4 regions of the Vibrio sp. Vb0349 genome follow, and region 1 is predicted to be linked to each of the others. Evidence: predicted binding sites of a transcription regulator. Region 1 holds the regulator's gene; each other region holds the start of a gene.
The links. Region 1 encodes PurR, which represses purine synthesis genes. Its sites were predicted from a motif close to TNANGNAAACGTTTNCNTNA; they were not measured.

Region 1 (4,352 bases):
CAAATAAGGCTGCACCAAGTAAGGTGACTACTGCCGCTCCTGGGATAGAAAAAGCGGTAATTGCAATGTAGGTAAAAAAGTAAATCGCAGCCGAGAATACAAAATTCTGATCGATGTATGTAGTTAGTGCTTCTTGTTGGGCTTTTGCATTCTCTAAGGTTAAATACTGGCCAAAGTTAATACCTAAAAAGACGATAGCCGCTAGTAGGATGAGACCTAATATCAGTTTCTTATTCATAATTTTGATTCCAATTTGGGGTATATGTAATAAGACAGTAGAAAAACCGAAAAAATTTCACAAAAAAACCGCAGATTAGACTGCGGTTTTACAAGATAGTTTTTAGGCCGACTTTTATTGGAGGCCGTTCATCAACTCATCTCGGCGAGCTTGAGGTACCACACTCCAATGAGTGCCGTTGATAGCACCTTCTAGTGCCCATAGCAACTCAATGTTGACGGTTGCAGAGTGCGTATCTCTTATCGCTTTATAGGCGTTAAGCGCACCTTCCTCTTCAAGCTTCTCTACGGATTCGATGCCGGCTTTTTTTAGCATGCGCTCGGTAGCCAGTCGTAAGTTAGGCAAATCTTTCAAACGGTTAGGCTTTGTACTTGCTTGCTGTTCTTTCTCAAGCTTTGCCTTTTTCAATGATTGATTCGCTACTTCGATTAAGCGTTCGCTTGATTCCCATAAATCGCTGGAAATAGCGTAGTACTTTGTAACGACTGGAAAGCCACGTTTTTTATAAACGTAAGGCTTTAGCCCTTGTTTCTCGAAGTCAGATGAAGTTTTTTGGTCTGCTCTGATATGAAGCTGATTGTTTACCACTAGTGCAAACATTGTTTCATCAGCGAATAGTCCGAAGCCACCAAACATTGAGCGCGACTTGATATTACCAAGTGCCTCAAATAGCTTCATAGAGTCTTTGAGTATCGGTTTATCCATGTTTTGTTATCTCGGTGTAATTAATATTACGCCACCAAAAGTCAGGTCCGAGAGAGTAGCAAACATGCGTAAAAACAATGTCATTACAGAGTAAAGTCATTGCTTACACACTTGCCATCGGTAACCCCGCTACCTTCCATATCGTAATATGGTTCAGGCCGGAGGCTTTGCGTCCCACTCTTTCGAATGGTTTGCCCTGTGCGTGACACAATGAGCATACTTCTTATATTGAATTAACATCACGGTTTAGCGTTAAAAGTGTGATTTTGGTTCAATAAAAATGATAGATTGAATGCTCTATTTTGCATATGGAAAGGTGCAAATTGGCCTTTGAAAAGGAGTTCTTAATATATATTACATTTATATAAAACAGGGAGTTAACGTTAGTCAATTGTTATTAGAGCGGTGTGAAGTATTAGAGAATGCTTAATTTTCCCAAAAAAATAAGCGCCCCTGTAGAGCGCTTATTTAACACGGTTAAATACAGTAAAATTTAGTTCATTTTTTTCACAGTATTTCGAATTACAAGCTCAGGTTGCATTTCGAAAATTCGTTTTTCGTGTTCTTTATCTTTGATACGCTCAAGTAGAATTTCGAATGCATTTTTACCAACACGACGTTTAGGTTGGTGGATAGTCGTTAGCGGTGGAGAGAAGTATTCTGCAAGCTCGATGTTGTCGTAGCCGATCACTGAAATATCTTCAGGAATTTTGATCCCGTTTTGTTGCAAGCGGCTCATTAGGCCTAGAGCCATTGTGTCGTTAAAACAGAATACCGCCGTCGGGCGCTTGTCCATTGCGGTAATTTTATCTGCAACTAATACGGCCGTATCACATTCAAAGTTACCTTCAAGGATCCAGTCTTCATTTACAGCTAGGTTCGCTTCGCTCATTGCGCGACGGAAACCTGCAATGCGCTCTTGGCAAGCAAGCTTTTCAAAATGACCGCTTAGACAAGCGATATCCGTATGACCATTGTCAATCAGATGTTTGGTCGCAATGTAGCCACCTTCTTCTGAGTTATCCATGATTTTGTCTGCTTGCGAGCTCTCTGGGCCCCAATCCATGACCACTTTAGGAATGTCCGCATGACGGTCAAGCATCTCTTTTAGTTCTTCGGTTAAGTCAGAACACATCACTAGGATGCCATCAACGCGCTTTTCAGCCAGCATACGAATGTAATCGCGTTGTTTTTCGTAAATCCCGCCTGTGTTACATAAAATCAGAGTATAGCCTTGGCGGTAACAGTAGCTCTCAACCCCGTCAATCACTTCTGAGAAGAATAGGTTGGTTGACTGCGTTACTAACATGCCAATAGTACGAGTTGAGTTGCATTTTAGGCTGCGTGCAACGGCACTTGGCGCGTAATTCAGCTCGTCAACGGCTTTCATTACTTTTTCTTGCGTTGCTTCTGCAACGAAACGCGTTTTATTGATAACGTGCGAAACTGTCGTAGTGGAAACGCCGGCTAAGCGAGCAACGTCTTTTATCGTGGCCATAAATGGTGTCCTGTATCGAGCTACTGAAATATGTCGTATTGGATGTACCTGATGCTCTAATGGTTTCACACCTAGCAATCTAAAATTGGCGCTAAGTGTCTCGGCAGCGGTTGATCCAAGTGCGACAAAAGGGTGCGTAGCAGCATCGGTCGATGAATTTTATCTTTTTCTATCTGATGAGAAATTGCCATCAACCTGTTAAGAAAACACAAAAACCGCTATATTTCAGCGGTTTACATATAAATCATATTTAATCGTTTGCGCTCACATTTTAGCCCTATGTGGACTGACTAGCAATGTTTTCAGCAAGAGATTTGTGTATTTGAAGTCACATTTTGACTGCTAAATAACCAAGCGTCTTTGCGCTAAGTTAAGGCAAACGAATATTATACCCAAGTTACTTACAATCGGTCACTTTCAGGCACACAGGAAGCCCGATAGGCAGGCTCCCTAAAAATAGGCGGCAATTATTCACCAAGAAGGTAGGCGCTGTCTAGTTTACAAAATGCAACTAATAGTTTCGCGACACTTGAGTAAAATCCAAATTCATCGAATTTTTTACATTTGTCTGAAAACTGAGGTAACCAAGACATCAATTGTTGCTGGATAAAGTCGTTTTGTTTAACGAAGGCTTCTTCCATGTGTTTTTCTTGTTCAAGCTCGTTTGAGCGGATAATCATGTTCCCGAGAAAGTCGAGCTCAACGGCTAAGTGATCCGCAGGTTCCTTTAGGTTTTCGTCTACTTGAACGCCAAATTCAGCCATCAACTTTTCCATTTCCTCAGCTGGCTTGTCATTCAGTAAACCTGATTCACCAATGTACATGGATGCGTAAGGAAGAGCGCCGTATTTTTCTGTCTTCAAAAACAGTTCACAAAAGTCAGCTGCAAGCTCTAGTTGTGCATCTTCACGATCTTGTAACCGATTCAATGCATCAACTAGGCTATCAACAGCTGGTTTCAGCGACTCATTTTCACCTAAACCTGCGAGAAAACTGCGAATTTCAACACTGTGATAGGCTTCCAATTCTTTCTCTGTTAGTTCTTTTGCGAACAAGCTCGAAAACCACCAGTAAATTTCAGCGCGTTTTTCATTAAAAGCTTTCACTTCTTGCATTTTGGGCTCCTGAATGATGCTTCAAGTCATGCATCACAAAGTCAATTAGGGATATCCCCTAAGTGTAATCAATTAAAATGAATAGCAGTAACTATAATTGTTATGTTTTATGGTCAAAAATGACCGTTTATTAATAGCAATGGGCAAGCTTGTTTTGAATCAATAAAAACGCTAAATCTTGCGTTTTAATGTATCTATGACTAGAAATGTTACTAGTTATGAATAGAATACGTCTTGGATAATAAGAAGACAGAAAAGTGGTGTAAATGAGCTATCACGTATTAGTCGTAGAAGATGATGTTGTAACTCGTAGTAAGCTTGCGGGATATTTCCAAAATGAGGGCTACCAAGTCAGCGAAGCAGAGAGTGGCGCAGAAATGCGTGAAGTTTTGCAAGCGGGCGATGTAGACCTGATCATGCTGGATATTAACCTGCCTGGTGAAGACGGCCTGATGCTTACTCGTGAGTTACGTAGCCAATCGGATATTGGTATCATATTAGTAACAGGACGCACGGATAGCATTGATAAAATCGTAGGCCTAGAAATGGGTGCTGACGATTATGTGACAAAACCTTTTGAACTGAGAGAGCTGTTAGTTCGCGTTAAAAACTTGCTGTGGCGTATTTCAGCAGCGCGCAGTGGCAGCTCGAAAGCGAATGAAACCAGTGAAGAGCACATTGTGCGCTTTGGGGAGTGGACATTCGACATTCAACGTCGCGCACTTAGCCGCAACGGTGAGCCAGTAAAACTAACTAAAGCAGAGTATGAACTTTTGGTGGCATTATCGTCTTATCC
Region 2 (4,352 bases), on a different contig from region 1:
GACCATTGCCTCGCTGTTTGGGATTTGTGCCAATGCTGCCAATATTTGCTCGCTATCCATCGCTTGGAAGCTCAGTTTCATGTCGCCCTCTGGTTGGCCATCCAAGCTAAACGAATAGCTCAATTGTGTGTTTGGTACAGGAGCGAAAATGGAGTTGTGAATCGAGACGTCGAAACTTTCTTGAGGCACTTTGTTTGGATTCGCACTGCCAGAAGACGAACCTCCGCCACAGCCGTAAAGAGCCAGAGTTGCTGCTGCGATAAGCGTCATTTTGTTTAGCATGGTTTACATTCCTGATTGATAAGGCCGCTTCATGTTGGGCCGTTGCTTGAATGCGAGCATGCTAAGTTCAGTGAGAGAAAAAGGGCAAAAAACAAAAGATAACAGGGGTTAATGAAAGCTTAATTTTATATTTAGGTCTTTGTTTTATTTGGAGTTATTTCGTTGGCCACATTAGTGCAATACTCGTTAATGAGCGCTTTCCATCGGCTTATGATTTCTTGATCGGTCACACTAACATGCAACGTTTTCCATGGTTGGAGGCAAGTCTCTTTTGATTCAGATTGAGAAAGACGCTCAAACAAGGTTTCGGAAGGTAAAACGCGCAGCAGCGCCACCAGTGATTCCATGTAGTTGAGACGGAACTGTTCAAGTTTGTTCTGCTTATAAGCAATGTGAGACACAAAGGTATAAATCAGTGCGTTTTGGATACGTGAGTCGCCATCTGGTGTCGTTAACAGGGCTTTTGCCCTGTCTAAGTTACCTAATTTGAAATGCAATAGACCTAACCAGAGGCTCAGCTCATCTGGCAAAACATCAAACGACGATTGTACTTGAGTTAAATATGCTTCCAGCTTTTGATGTTCGTGCTCGTATAAGGCGAGATGTCTTGCCGTTGTTATAGCCGCAAACTCATCAGATTGTCTGAGAGGTTGGCTAGAAAAGGCATTCTCGAATAACATTTTTTTGTGAATATTCGAAAGCTGCCACGAACTTGCCGAAGGTGCAGGCAGATTGAAGTATTGCGCGACATCCGAGTGCATTTGGAAAATATCCGATTGTAGGTCAGATAAACGCAGTGTGTACTCATTGCGAAACGCCAGCTTGCCCGTCGCAGGATAAATAAGGTTCATCTGCGCTTTCAAGATGCCTTGCTCTGCGCCGTCTTTTAACTCGATATTGAGCTCGTAGTCGCTGGTCTGCATGTTTCGTGCGCCAGGGAAATATGGCGTATGACCGATAGGATCAAGAAAGTAACTGGGAGCATCTTGGTTGGCGATGTCGGTGTATGGATATTCGACCTGTTGTTGCAGCAAGATGGCTTTGACCAGTATGCGGTATTTTCGCGCCTGAGAGCCGATTGAATCGACACGGTTGAGTAGTAGCTCGACTTTGGAAATCAGTAGTTGATGACGTGTTTGTTGTGTTGAGATTTCTTGGCGTTGCCATAACAAGCTTGCGAGTGTCATGCTACATACCGCAAGTATGGCACATAAGCTGTAAGCAAAAATCAGCTTGAAGTTCTTATTACTCGCCACCTGGGTTGAGATAACGCGCCGATGGTTTTTCGCTGGTGGCACTAAACGAATATTGGCAGGGTTAAGAAAGTAGCCTTTGCGGGGGTAAGTGACTAAAAGCTTAGCGGCATCGTATTCGGGTAAGTACTGCTGTAGCAGTGCACGTAAGGTGCTAATGCGGTTCGTGAGCACATTCTTAGAGATGAACTTGCTCTGCCAAATGGTTTCAATAATGGTGTCAGCAGAGAGTGGGTGGCCAACGCTTGTTAACAGCAGTTCTACTAATTCAATGGTGCGAGGTTCAAGATCAATCGCGATAGCATCTTGATGAAGGGTCTGTGTCTTCGGGTTATAGATCAGCTCTCCAATCGCAATACAACTGTGAGTCTGTTTAGCTTGTTGCAGAAAGTCGCGCATACCGTACCGATCTATTTGGAAATCGCGAAGTATTATATAGCGATTGGAGCGCGAAATCTTATAAATCGCGCTTCAATCATTATCAAAAATTTATGAACCGTAGGTCACGGAATAGCGGTGCGGTTTGTGGTTCATCGCTAACACGAGATTGAGTGCAAACGCCCCCAAAATTGAAAGGCCAATCACTTCTGGTGTGACAAAGAAGAATGAAGCAAACAGGATACATGCATCGATTGCCATTTGGCTTTTGCCAACTGAAATGCCAAATTTGTCTTGGATAAACAAACACAGCACGTTAAAGCCACCCAAGCTGGAGCGATGTCGGAATAGGATCAGCATACCGAGCCCCATTAAAAGCCCGCCTGCGACGGCGCAATAAACTTCATTTACCGATTCGAGCGAGATTAGCAAATAAAGATGATCGGCAAAGATAGAAACCAACGCGCCAGAAATGGCACTATTAATGGCGAAATGACGGCCGAAGCGTTTCCATGCTAGTAAGTAAAAAGGACTGTTTGCTAAAAAGTACAGCACACCAAAGGTAAAAGGTGTAAATTGGCTAATAAGCAGAGCCAATCCAGTCGTGCCTCCCGTTAGAAGGTTCGCGGATTGGAGAAAGAAAACGCCTTGAGCTACTAAAAAGGTACCCGTGAGAATCGCTATCCAGTCTTCTTTTAATGAGTGTTTTTCCATCAATGTTGCAGTCATTTGTGATAAATAAGGCGTGCATAGTAGTAAAAAGATGATCTTTTCGGTAGCTAGAGGGTAAAATTTACGGTAAACCTATGTAATTGCTGTTTTACAGGGTGTAAAGCACAAATTTGACAGGCAATAGATTGTCGTTATGCGATTGCAATGCTGGCATGATAAACATTGCTTGTCATCATGAAAAAACTGCATGAGAAAAATTGTAAATTTCTCTTTATGACCTAAATCAAATTATGTAGAATGCGCGCCATTAGGGTGACGAAAACGTTTGCGTCGGGTCATTCAACAGTTTTTTTGCAACTTTCAGTACTAATCTGAGTCAGGAGATACAGATGCTTAAGCGTGATATGAACATCGCAGATTACGATGCGGAACTGTTCGCAGCTATCCAGGAAGAAACTCTTCGCCAGGAAGAACACATTGAACTTATCGCTTCTGAAAACTACACAAGCCCACGTGTAATGGAAGCGCAAGGTTCTCAGCTAACGAACAAATACGCTGAAGGCTACCCAGGTAAGCGTTACTACGGCGGTTGTGAGTACGTAGATAAAGCTGAAGCACTAGCAATTGAGCGTGCATGCCAACTATTTGGTTGTGAGTACGCTAACGTACAGCCTCACTCAGGTTCTCAAGCAAACAGCGCAGTTTACATGGCGCTTCTTAACCCTGGCGATACAGTTTTAGGCATGAGCCTAGCGCACGGTGGTCACCTAACTCACGGTTCACCAGTAAACTTCTCGGGTAAGCACTACAACGTTATCCCTTACGGTATCGATGAAGCTGGTCAAATCAACTACGACGAGATGGAACAGCTAGCACTTGAACACAAACCTAAGATGATCATCGGTGGTTTCTCTGCTTACTCGCAAATCGTTGATTGGAAACGCATGCGTGAAATCGCTGACAAAGCAGGTGCTTACTTATTTGTTGATATGGCGCACGTAGCTGGTCTTATCGCCGCCGGTGAATACCCAACACCAGTACCGCATGCTCACGTGGTAACAACAACGACGCACAAAACACTAGCAGGTCCTCGCGGTGGTCTTATCTTGTCAAATGCTGGCGAAGATATGTACAAGAAATTGAACTCAGCAGTGTTCCCTGGTGGTCAAGGTGGCCCTCTAATGCACGTTATCGCTGGTAAAGCAGTAGCGTTCAAAGAAGCGATGGAGCCAGAGTTCAAAGCTTATCAAGCTCGCGTAGTGAAAAACGCAAAAGCAATGGTTGGTCAGTTCCAAGAGCGTGGCTACAAAATCGTATCTAACGGTACAGAAAACCACTTGTTCCTTGTTGACCTAATCGACAAAGATATCACTGGTAAAGACGCAGACGCGGCACTAGGTGCAGCAAACATCACTGTAAACAAGAACTCAGTACCAAATGACCCACGCAGCCCATTCGTAACGTCTGGTATTCGTGTAGGTACGCCAGCGATCACTCGCCGTGGCTTCACTGAAGAAGATGCAAAAGAGCTAGCAAACTGGATGTGTGACGTTCTAGATAACATCGGCAACGAAGAAGTTATCGAAGCGACAAAACAGAAAGTGCTAGAAATTTGTAAGCGTCTACCAGTTTACGCCTAACATTTTTTGAAAATAACTCAGGCGAACTCGTTCTATTTCTGCGATTCGGTTTGATTATTTGATTGATGAAAGGTCCTCATTTGAGGGCCTTTTTGTTTGTCTGGCGTTTGGAATGAGATATAGCGAG
Region 3 (4,352 bases), on a different contig from region 1:
ATAGCGATCGATTTGCTGGGTCATTTCCTTACCTTTGTTCCTTACTTAGATATAGAGAAAACAGGGCCACCTGATTACAGATGACCCTATCACTATCTATCTATATAGAAAAGGAGATTCCGTGCTTACCACTCTCGGGGCGTTAGGTATCGCTCGTAAAGTTCAGCTTCTGGCGATCCCGCTTCTGGCTCGTAGCAGTACTCCCAGCGAGCGAGCGGCGGCATTGACATCAGAATCGACTCAGTACGCCCACCACTTTGTAAACCAAATAAGGTGCCACGGTCATACACTAAGTTGAACTCTACGTAACGGCCGCGACGATATAGTTGGAATTCACGCTCACGCTCACCATACTTGATCTCTTTACGACGAGAAACGATCGGCAAGTAAGCCTGGCAATAGCCTTCACCCACTGCTTTGATGTAAGCAAAACACTTATCAAATTCCCACTGGTTTAGATCATCAAAGAACAAACCGCCAACACCGCGAGTTTCATTACGATGTGGTAGGAAGAAGTATTTGTCACACCATGCTTTATGCTCTTGGTAAACATCGTCACCAAATGGCGCACAAAGCAGTTTTGCAGTGTCGTGCCATGATTGGCAATCTTCTTCAAATGGATAGAACGGCGTTAGGTCAAAACCACCACCAAACCACCAAATTGGGTCTTCGCCATCTTTTTCTGCAATAAAGAAGCGGACATTGGCGTGTGAAGTCGGTACGTAAGGGTTTTTAGGGTGAATAACCAAAGAAACACCCATCGCTTCAAAACGACGACCCGCTAGCTCTGGGCGATGCGCTGTCGCAGATGCTGGCATTTCTTTCCCTTCCACATGCGAGAAGTTCACGCCTCCCTGCTCGAAAACAAGGCCATCACGCAAAACACGTGAGCGACCACCGCCACCCAGACGCTCTCCTTTTTCACGTTGCCATGCATCTTCGACAAAGACGGCCTTTCCATCTTCTTGTTCTAACTGCTGACAAATGGAGTCCTGAAGTGACATCAAGAACTGCTTTACGGCGTGCTTATCGATCGCTGACATACGTTATTACCTATTACGTGAAACCTAATGATGGCTGGCTAGCAGGGTTAACCCTGTCTTAATATTTGTGAAGTTTTGGCGTCACGAATCTCGCTGGGTTTATCACGACCGCTGGTCTCGCCACGAAGAATGGCGACCAGCTTATAACCCAACTGCTCTTCGACTTCTTCCGTGGTCATACACGGTGGTAAGCCGGAAAGATTCGCGCTGGTAGAGGTTAACGGCTTTCCGAATGCATTACACATTTTTTGCACCAAAGGATGATCAGTCACACGAACCGCAATTGAATCAAACTGCCCTGAAACCCAGTTGGATACTTTATCGCTCGCTGGCATGATCCAGGTGTATGGGCCTGGCCAAGTGGCATGAACAGTCTGTAATTGTTCTTCAGTCAACTGAGATTCATCAATATAAGGCAAGAGCTGATCATAACTTGCCGCGATGAGAATCAGCCCTTTTTCTACCGGACGCTGCTTGAGCTCTAATAGCTTTTGAATTGCTTCTGGGTTATCTGGATCACATCCGACACCAAAAACCCCTTCTGTTGGATAGGCAATCACTTCGCCTTGCTTGAGTGCGTTGAGCACTTGTTCAAAGTTATCCACCGATTACTTCCTATTTGTTTGACTGTGTTGTTTTCACTAAGTGTACAAATATTCATTCTCAGACACTAAAGCAATTTTTTTATAAAATGTATCAATAGCGCCAACAACAAGACGCAAACGTTTGCTTGAAATAAAAATCCCCGTATAATGCGCACAAATTTATAGCTCACCTAATTTTTGCAGCTTAAAGGAGTTTGAGATGAAAGTCGGTATCATCATGGGTTCTAAATCCGATTGGCCAACCATGAAACTAGCAGCGGACATGCTAGACCAATTTGGCGTGCCTTACGAAACAAAAGTCGTGTCAGCACACCGAACTCCTCAATTACTGGCTGACTACGCTAGTGGCGCAAAAGAACGCGGCATCAAAGTTATCATCGCAGGCGCAGGTGGTGCAGCCCACCTACCAGGTATGGCGGCGGCGTTTACTAGTTTGCCAGTGCTTGGGGTTCCCGTTCAGTCTCGTGCACTGAAAGGTATGGATTCACTGCTTTCTATTGTACAGATGCCAAAGGGAATTGCGGTTGGTACATTGGCGATTGGCGAAGCGGGCGCAGCAAACGCCGGTATCCTAGCAGCGCAAATCCTAGGCACTCATGATGAAAACATCATGGCGAAGGTAGAAGCATTCCGTAATGAGCAAACGGAAACAGTTCTCGCAAATCCAAACCCTGCAGAGGATTAATCAGATGCATGTACTGGTTCTTGGTGCGGGTCAGTTGGCTCGTATGATGTCTCTGGCTGGTGCGCCACTGAATATTCAAATTTCAGCTTACGATATCAGCAGCGGTGATGTCGTTCACCCTTTAACTCAACAGGTACTTGGCCATGGCTTGGAAAATGCGATTACGCAAGTTGATGTGATTACTGCCGAGTTCGAGCATATTCCACATGACGTGCTCAAGGTTTGCGAAGCGAGCGGCAAGTTTCTACCAAGTACGCAAGCCATCAAAGCAGGTGGTGATCGCCGTATTGAAAAAGCACTGCTTGATGATGCTGGCGTGCGCAACGCGAAATACTACGTCATTGAAACTCGTGAAGACTTTGACCGCGCAATTGAACACGTTGGTATGCCAATGGTTCTGAAAAGTGCATTAGGTGGTTACGATGGTAAAGGCCAATGGCGCTTAAAAGAAGCTTCTCAAGTCGACGACATTTGGACTGAGATGGCAGAGTGCATCGCGGCAACATCAACTCAAGCGATTGTTGCTGAAGAGTTTGTTCCTTTTAACCGCGAAGTATCACTGGTTGGTGCTCGAAGCAAAGATGGCAGTGTGGAAGTGTATCCTCTGGCAGAGAACGTCCACACCAACGGTGTATTGAGTCTTTCTACTGCGATTGATGCGCCAGGGTTACAGGAACAAGCAAAGCAAATGTTCACGGCAGTCGCAGATAGCCTAGATTACGTTGGCGTATTAGCGCTTGAGTTCTTTGATGTCGATGGGGCACTTTTAGTGAATGAGATTGCTCCACGCGTGCACAACTCTGGTCACTGGACACAGCAAGGTGCAGAAACGTGTCAGTTTGAAAACCATCTGCGCGCAGTGTGCGGCTTACCATTAGGCAGTACGAAATTAGTTCGTGAAACCTCAATGATCAATATTCTTGGTGAAGACACACTACCAGAAGCATTGTTATCAATGGATGGTTGCCACCTTCATTGGTATGGCAAAGAGAAACGTGCAGGTCGCAAGATGGGACACATCAACGTGTGTGGCGACTACCCAGGAGAATTGCACCGTAGGCTGTGCGCTCTGGCAGACATCTTAGACCCAATAGCTTTCCCAGCCGTGCAAGCGTTCGCTAAACAGCCTCAACACTAACGTTTGGCAGCAAAAAAATAAAAAAAGGGTCGCACGATGCGACCCTTTTTAATTCCTTGGATGTATTTACCCTTGTTGGGTGTGCTGACACTTACGATTAGCACATTGCAATTTCACACCACTGGCGAGTTTCTTCTCCACCAACAAAGTAAAACCACATTCTTCGCATCTCCCTTTAACCGGAGGGAGATTCACTGCAAATTTGCATTTAGGGTAGTTATCACATGCGTAGAATGTTTTGCCAAATCGGGTTTTACGCTCCACCAAATGTCCTTTGCCACATTCAGGGCAAGCGTGTTGCTCTTGTGACTGCGCCTCTGGCTCAGGTTGATTAATCGACTCAATATGATGACAAGCCGGGTAATGGCTACAACCAACGAACATACCGTAGCGCCCTTGGCGGAGTACCAACTCATTGCCACACTCAGGACAAGGCACACCCAACTCTTTCACGATGTGCCCATCATTGCTGTGTAGCGGTTTAATGTAATCACAGCTTGGATAGTGGTTACAGCCGAGAAATGGGCCATGTTTTCCGTGCTTGAGAGTCAGCTCACCACCACATTTTGGACACGGCTCGTGTTCCAAAGCGTGTTCATGGGCAGAGAAAAGGGTGTTGTCGATTTTACTACTCATACTTACCGTTTCGTGAAAAACACACAAAAAGACAAGCTCGCGTTTATTCTAGCTAAACTCGAACTTGCCCAGATGGTTAGTGAAGAATCCCTTGTTCCTTGGTGTACAACAGCTCTTCCATTAGCGTGTAAGCGTTTTCGTTGCCAGGCACATTAAACAGCACCATCAGAATGATCCATTTGAGGTCTTCAAGCTCAAACTCACTCGTTTCTAATCCCATCACTCGGTCAATCACCATTTCGCGA
Region 4 (4,352 bases), on a different contig from region 1:
TAAACAGTTGAGTCAGTTAGAAGCGTCTCTTGGTATCAAGCTTGTTCAACGCACTACGCGAAGCTTTACGCCGACTGAGGCAGGGAAAACCTTTTTTCATCACTGTGAGCAAGTGGTACAAGCGGTGAGCAGCGCCACATTAGAGATGGAAACCCAGCGGGATGAAGTGGCAGGTTTGGTACGTCTTGGGTTGTCGCAATCATTTGGTACCTTACACATTATTCCAGCGATTCAAGAGTTACGCGAACTGTATCCTCAACTTCAAGTGGAAGTACATCTGTTTGACTATAAGGTCGATATGTTAGCCGAAGGGCTCGATTTATGGGTAACCAACAACGAGCATTTGCCTGAAGGTTACATTGCGCAGCGTTTGACGGATTGCCAGTTTGTTGTTGCGGCATCGCCAGATTACTTATTGAAACATGACACGCCAACAGAACCGGATGACCTATCTGCTCACAACTGCCTCATATACAGAAGCTGGGAGCGTGACTATACGGGGTGGGCGTTTACCAAAGATCAGCAAGAATTGAACGTAAAAGTCTCGGGTAACTATTCAGTAGATCTGGCAGAAGCCGTCCGGGATGCTGCTATTGCAGGTTGGGGTATTGCCTACCTTGCCACTTACTTGCTGGGTGATGAGTTCAGAACGGGTAAGTTAATACAGCTGTTACCTGACTGGAAAGCCAGCCAGTCGATGCCGTTTTATGCGGTATACCCAAGCCGCCAACATATGCCAAAAAAAATATCCGCAGTGATTAACTTTATCAAACAGAAGATCGGCAACCCTTGTCATTGGGACCAACGTTTGGCGCCTTACATCTCTATTCCTAAATAACAGGATCAATGACGTTGTAGAACGACACATAAGGTGATTCACTTCACAAAAATTTTTCCTGAATCAGAAACATATTTTCCATATGGAAATAATTAAAATAAGCAAACGTTTATCTTCAATAAATTCAATTGGTTATTTTGTTGGTCAGTTATTGGTCGCTTAAACTTTTCACACTGTTAACATCCTCAACTTGCAGCATTTTGAGTCCGCTATACAATCCGGTGCCTTCCATATCCCCCTTCTGTCGGATTCATTTTATGAACTCAATTATTGGTATCGTAGCCATACTATTCCTAGCATGGCTACTTTCTACAAATAGAAAAAATATAAAGCTGAGAACGGTGTCGTTTGCGTTTGCTTTGCAGGTACTGTTTGCGTTGTTGGTTTTATATGTACCAGCAGGACGAGATGCGCTGAATTCAGTGAGCAGTGTTGTGTCGAATTTGATCAACTATGGTCAAGAGGGCATTGCGTTTTTATTCGGTAATTTGGCTACAGGGGGCTTCACCTTTGCGATCAATGTTCTGGGTATCATCGTTTTCTTCTCCTCTCTTATCTCAGGTCTTTATCACATTGGTGTGATGCCAAAAATCATTAACTTTATCGGTGGTGGTATTCAAAAGCTGCTGGGTATCGGTCGTGCTGAGTCTTTGTCTGCTACGGCGAATATCTTTGTTGGCACCATTGAAGCACCATTAATGGTAAAGCCTTACCTAAAACACATGACTGACTCGCAGTTCTTTGCAGTTATGACCGGTGGTTTAGCGTCAGTTGCTGGCGGAACGTTGGTTGGTTACGCATCACTGGGTGTCGACCTCAACTATCTTATTGCTGCTGCATTTATGTCAGCACCTGCCGGCTTGTTGATGGCAAAAATTTTAATGCCAGAAGATACGGATAAAGCAGCAGATATCGACATTAGCCAAGTTGAAATTCCACGTGCAACCAACGTAGTAGAAGCATTAGCCGATGGTGCCATGGCGGGTGTACGCATTGCTGTATCGGTCGGTGGTACGTTACTGGCGTTTATTAGTGTCATTGCAATGCTAAACGGCATGTTAGGCTGGATAGGTGATCTTATTGGGACACCATTAAGTTTTGAGCTCATCCTAGGTTTTGTGTTTGCGCCAGTCGCTTGGTTGTTGGGTATACCATGGCAAGAAGCAACCACAGCAGGCTCGCTGATTGGTAACAAGATTGTGGTGAATGAGTTCGTCGCTTTCATCCAGCTTGCAGAAGTGAAGTCTCAACTTAGTGAACACTCACAAGCAATCGTGACGTTTGCTTTGTGTGGCTTTGCAAACATCTCAAGCATGGCGATGCTGATTGGTGGGTTGGGCTCATTGGTACCAGAAAAGCGTGCATTTGTTTCTAAGCATGGTTTCCGTGCGATTATCGCTGGTGTCATGGCGAACTTAATGAGCGCTTCGATTGCGGGCGTGATTTTAAGTCTGTAATTGAAATAGATATCAACAATTAGCAAAAAGGCTCCTTGCGGAGCCTTTTTCGTATCTGAAGTTTTACGTTATTTGTCTGTGTGGAACTGTTCGCAAGCGAGCATCGTGTTCTCAATTAAACTTGCGACGGTCATTGGGCCAACGCCACCAGGAACAGGAGTAATAAAGCTCGCACTTTCACGTGCTTTGTCGTACTCCACGTCGCCAACTAGTTTGCCTGAATCAAGACGGTTAATACCGACATCGACCACCACTGCGCCTTTTTTAATCCACTCACCAGGGATAAAGTTAGGCTTACCAACCGCAACCACGACAACGTCAGCTTGACGCACATGACTCTCTAGGTCTTTGGTAAAACGGTGACATGTTGTTGTTGTGCAGCCCGCAAGCAGCAGCTCAAGTGTCATTGGACGACCAACAATGTTTGATGCACCAACCACAACCGCATGTTTACCACGTAGCTCAATGTTGTAACGGTCGAGTAGGGTAATTATGCCCTTTGGCGTGCAAGAGCGAAGCTTTGGAATACGCTGCGCAAGACGACCAACGTTGTAAGGATGGAAGCCATCCACGTCCTTCTCTGGGTGAATGCGCTCTAAAACATGTGTTGTGTCTATGCCCGCAGGAAGGGGTAATTGCACTAGAATGCCGTCAATTTCATCATCGTTGTTTAATTCATCAATCAGCGCTAGTAACTCTTCTTCTGAGCTAGACGCAGGAAGGTCAAAAGACTTAGAAACAAACCCAACTTCTTCACATGCGCGGCGTTTGCTACCGACATAAACCTGAGAAGCAGGATCTTCACCAACTAGAACCACTGCTAAACCAGGAGCACGTAGCCCAGCTTCAACACGTGCTTTAACACGTGCAGCCACTTCGGATCGAACAGTTTGGGAAATGAGAGTTCCGTCTATATTTTGAGCAGTCATGACTTTCCTTATAAATTAAGAAGGCAGATTATCTGCGGCGCATTGTCGCAGAATTTCTTATCAACATCCATACGCAAACGTTTGCTTTGTGGTGTTTTTGAACATTAAGCGTTTTAATGGACTTTTTTTAGGCATTCAGATCAGAATGTTATGAAAACCCGTTGATTTACCCGTTTGAACTCGTATAATCCTGTCCCTGTAGCGCGCCCTTAGCTCAGCTGGATAGAGCACGTCCCTTCTAAGGATGTGGTCATTGGTTCGAATCCAATAGGGCGTGCCATTTATTCAAAAGCCTCGATAACTCTTTGAGTTGTCGGGGCTTTGTCGTTTTTAGGTTTTTGGCTGTAATTGCCACTCTATCTACAACTTTTGAATGGCATTCTAGCCATTGCAATTTCTAGCAATTAATATGGACGCATATTAATTACCTTTCGTTAACCTTTATGCCTGCCACTTCTAACTTTTATGACCGACACGCCGACTCTTTCGCGAAGCAATACACATCGATCCAGTTTGAGGATGTCCACGCGAGTTGGAGAGTCTTCTGGCCCCAGGCTGGAGATCGTGTGTTAGATGTTGGCGCGGGCTCTGGTCGAGACGCGAAATGGATGGCTGAGCATGGGTGTGAAGTTGTTGCGATTGAGCCTGCTCAAGCACTTCTAAGGCTTGGTAAGTCTTACTGTGGCGATTCCGTTACTTGGCTTGAAGATGCATTACCTAAGCTTGAGAAAACCATTAATCTTGGCTTTCGCTTCGATTTAATTCTTGTCAGTGCGGTATGGATGCATCTTGCGCCTACGCACCGTGAACGTGCATTTCGCAAACTTGCAAATTTGTTAGCGCCTAATGGTCGATTGGTGATTAGCCTTCGTCACGGTGACTTTTCTGACGGTCGTAAAGCTTATCCCGTATCGGTTGAAGAGCTCGAAAAGTTTGCAAAGAATAGCGCTTTAATGGTGAGAAACGTATCTCTCGATGACGATCAGTTAAAGCGAACGGGTGTATCTTGGCAAACTGTAGTGATGTCTTTGCCTGATGATGGTTCCGGTGATCTGAATAAGGTTCGCCACATTATCGTCAATGATTCCAAATCGGCTACCTATAAGCTCGCACTACTACGTACTTTAC

Region 2: a site for PurR is predicted at 2,899-2,918, ahead of glyA (serine hydroxymethyltransferase). Genes of this name have one in related genera too.
Region 3: a site for PurR is predicted at 1,758-1,777, ahead of purE (5-(carboxyamino)imidazole ribonucleotide mutase). Genes of this name have one in related genera too.
Region 4: a site for PurR is predicted at 936-955, ahead of R7Q47_RS13305 (NupC/NupG family nucleoside CNT transporter). Genes of this name have one in related genera too.

What each region holds. Positions count from the first base shown of each region.
Region 1 covers NZ_JAWOTS010000015.1:321-4,672, reverse strand. Annotated here, with positions in the region: gene R7Q47_RS15905 (TVP38/TMEM64 family protein) at 1-238, opposite strand, end outside; gene R7Q47_RS15900 (TfoX/Sxy family DNA transformation protein) at 353-943, opposite strand; cyclic di-GMP riboswitch class I at 1,060-1,149, opposite strand; gene purR (HTH-type transcriptional repressor PurR) at 1,437-2,441, opposite strand; gene torD (molecular chaperone TorD) at 2,909-3,556, opposite strand; gene torR (two-component system response regulator TorR) at 3,823-4,352, shown strand, end outside.
Region 2 covers NZ_JAWOTS010000017.1:18,703-23,054, forward strand. Annotated here, with positions in the region: gene R7Q47_RS16800 (hypothetical protein) at 1-282, opposite strand, end outside; gene R7Q47_RS16805 (transcriptional regulator) at 414-1,934, opposite strand; gene R7Q47_RS16810 (YitT family protein) at 2,025-2,627, opposite strand; gene glyA (serine hydroxymethyltransferase) at 2,975-4,225, shown strand.
Region 3 covers NZ_JAWOTS010000014.1:102,335-106,686, reverse strand. Annotated here, with positions in the region: gene aroE (shikimate dehydrogenase) at 1-24, opposite strand, end outside; gene hemF (oxygen-dependent coproporphyrinogen oxidase) at 126-1,043, opposite strand; gene R7Q47_RS15860 (L-threonylcarbamoyladenylate synthase) at 1,091-1,648, opposite strand; gene purE (5-(carboxyamino)imidazole ribonucleotide mutase) at 1,848-2,333, shown strand; gene R7Q47_RS15850 (5-(carboxyamino)imidazole ribonucleotide synthase) at 2,338-3,471, shown strand; gene R7Q47_RS15845 (type I DNA topoisomerase) at 3,538-4,107, opposite strand; gene R7Q47_RS15840 (DUF494 family protein) at 4,184-4,352, opposite strand, start outside.
Region 4 covers NZ_JAWOTS010000010.1:101,950-106,301, forward strand. Annotated here, with positions in the region: gene R7Q47_RS13300 (LysR family transcriptional regulator) at 1-838, shown strand, start outside; gene R7Q47_RS13305 (NupC/NupG family nucleoside CNT transporter) at 1,096-2,295, shown strand; gene folD (bifunctional methylenetetrahydrofolate dehydrogenase/methenyltetrahydrofolate cyclohydrolase FolD) at 2,364-3,224, opposite strand; tRNA gene R7Q47_RS13315 (tRNA-Arg) at 3,428-3,504, shown strand; gene R7Q47_RS13320 (class I SAM-dependent methyltransferase) at 3,668-4,352, shown strand, end outside.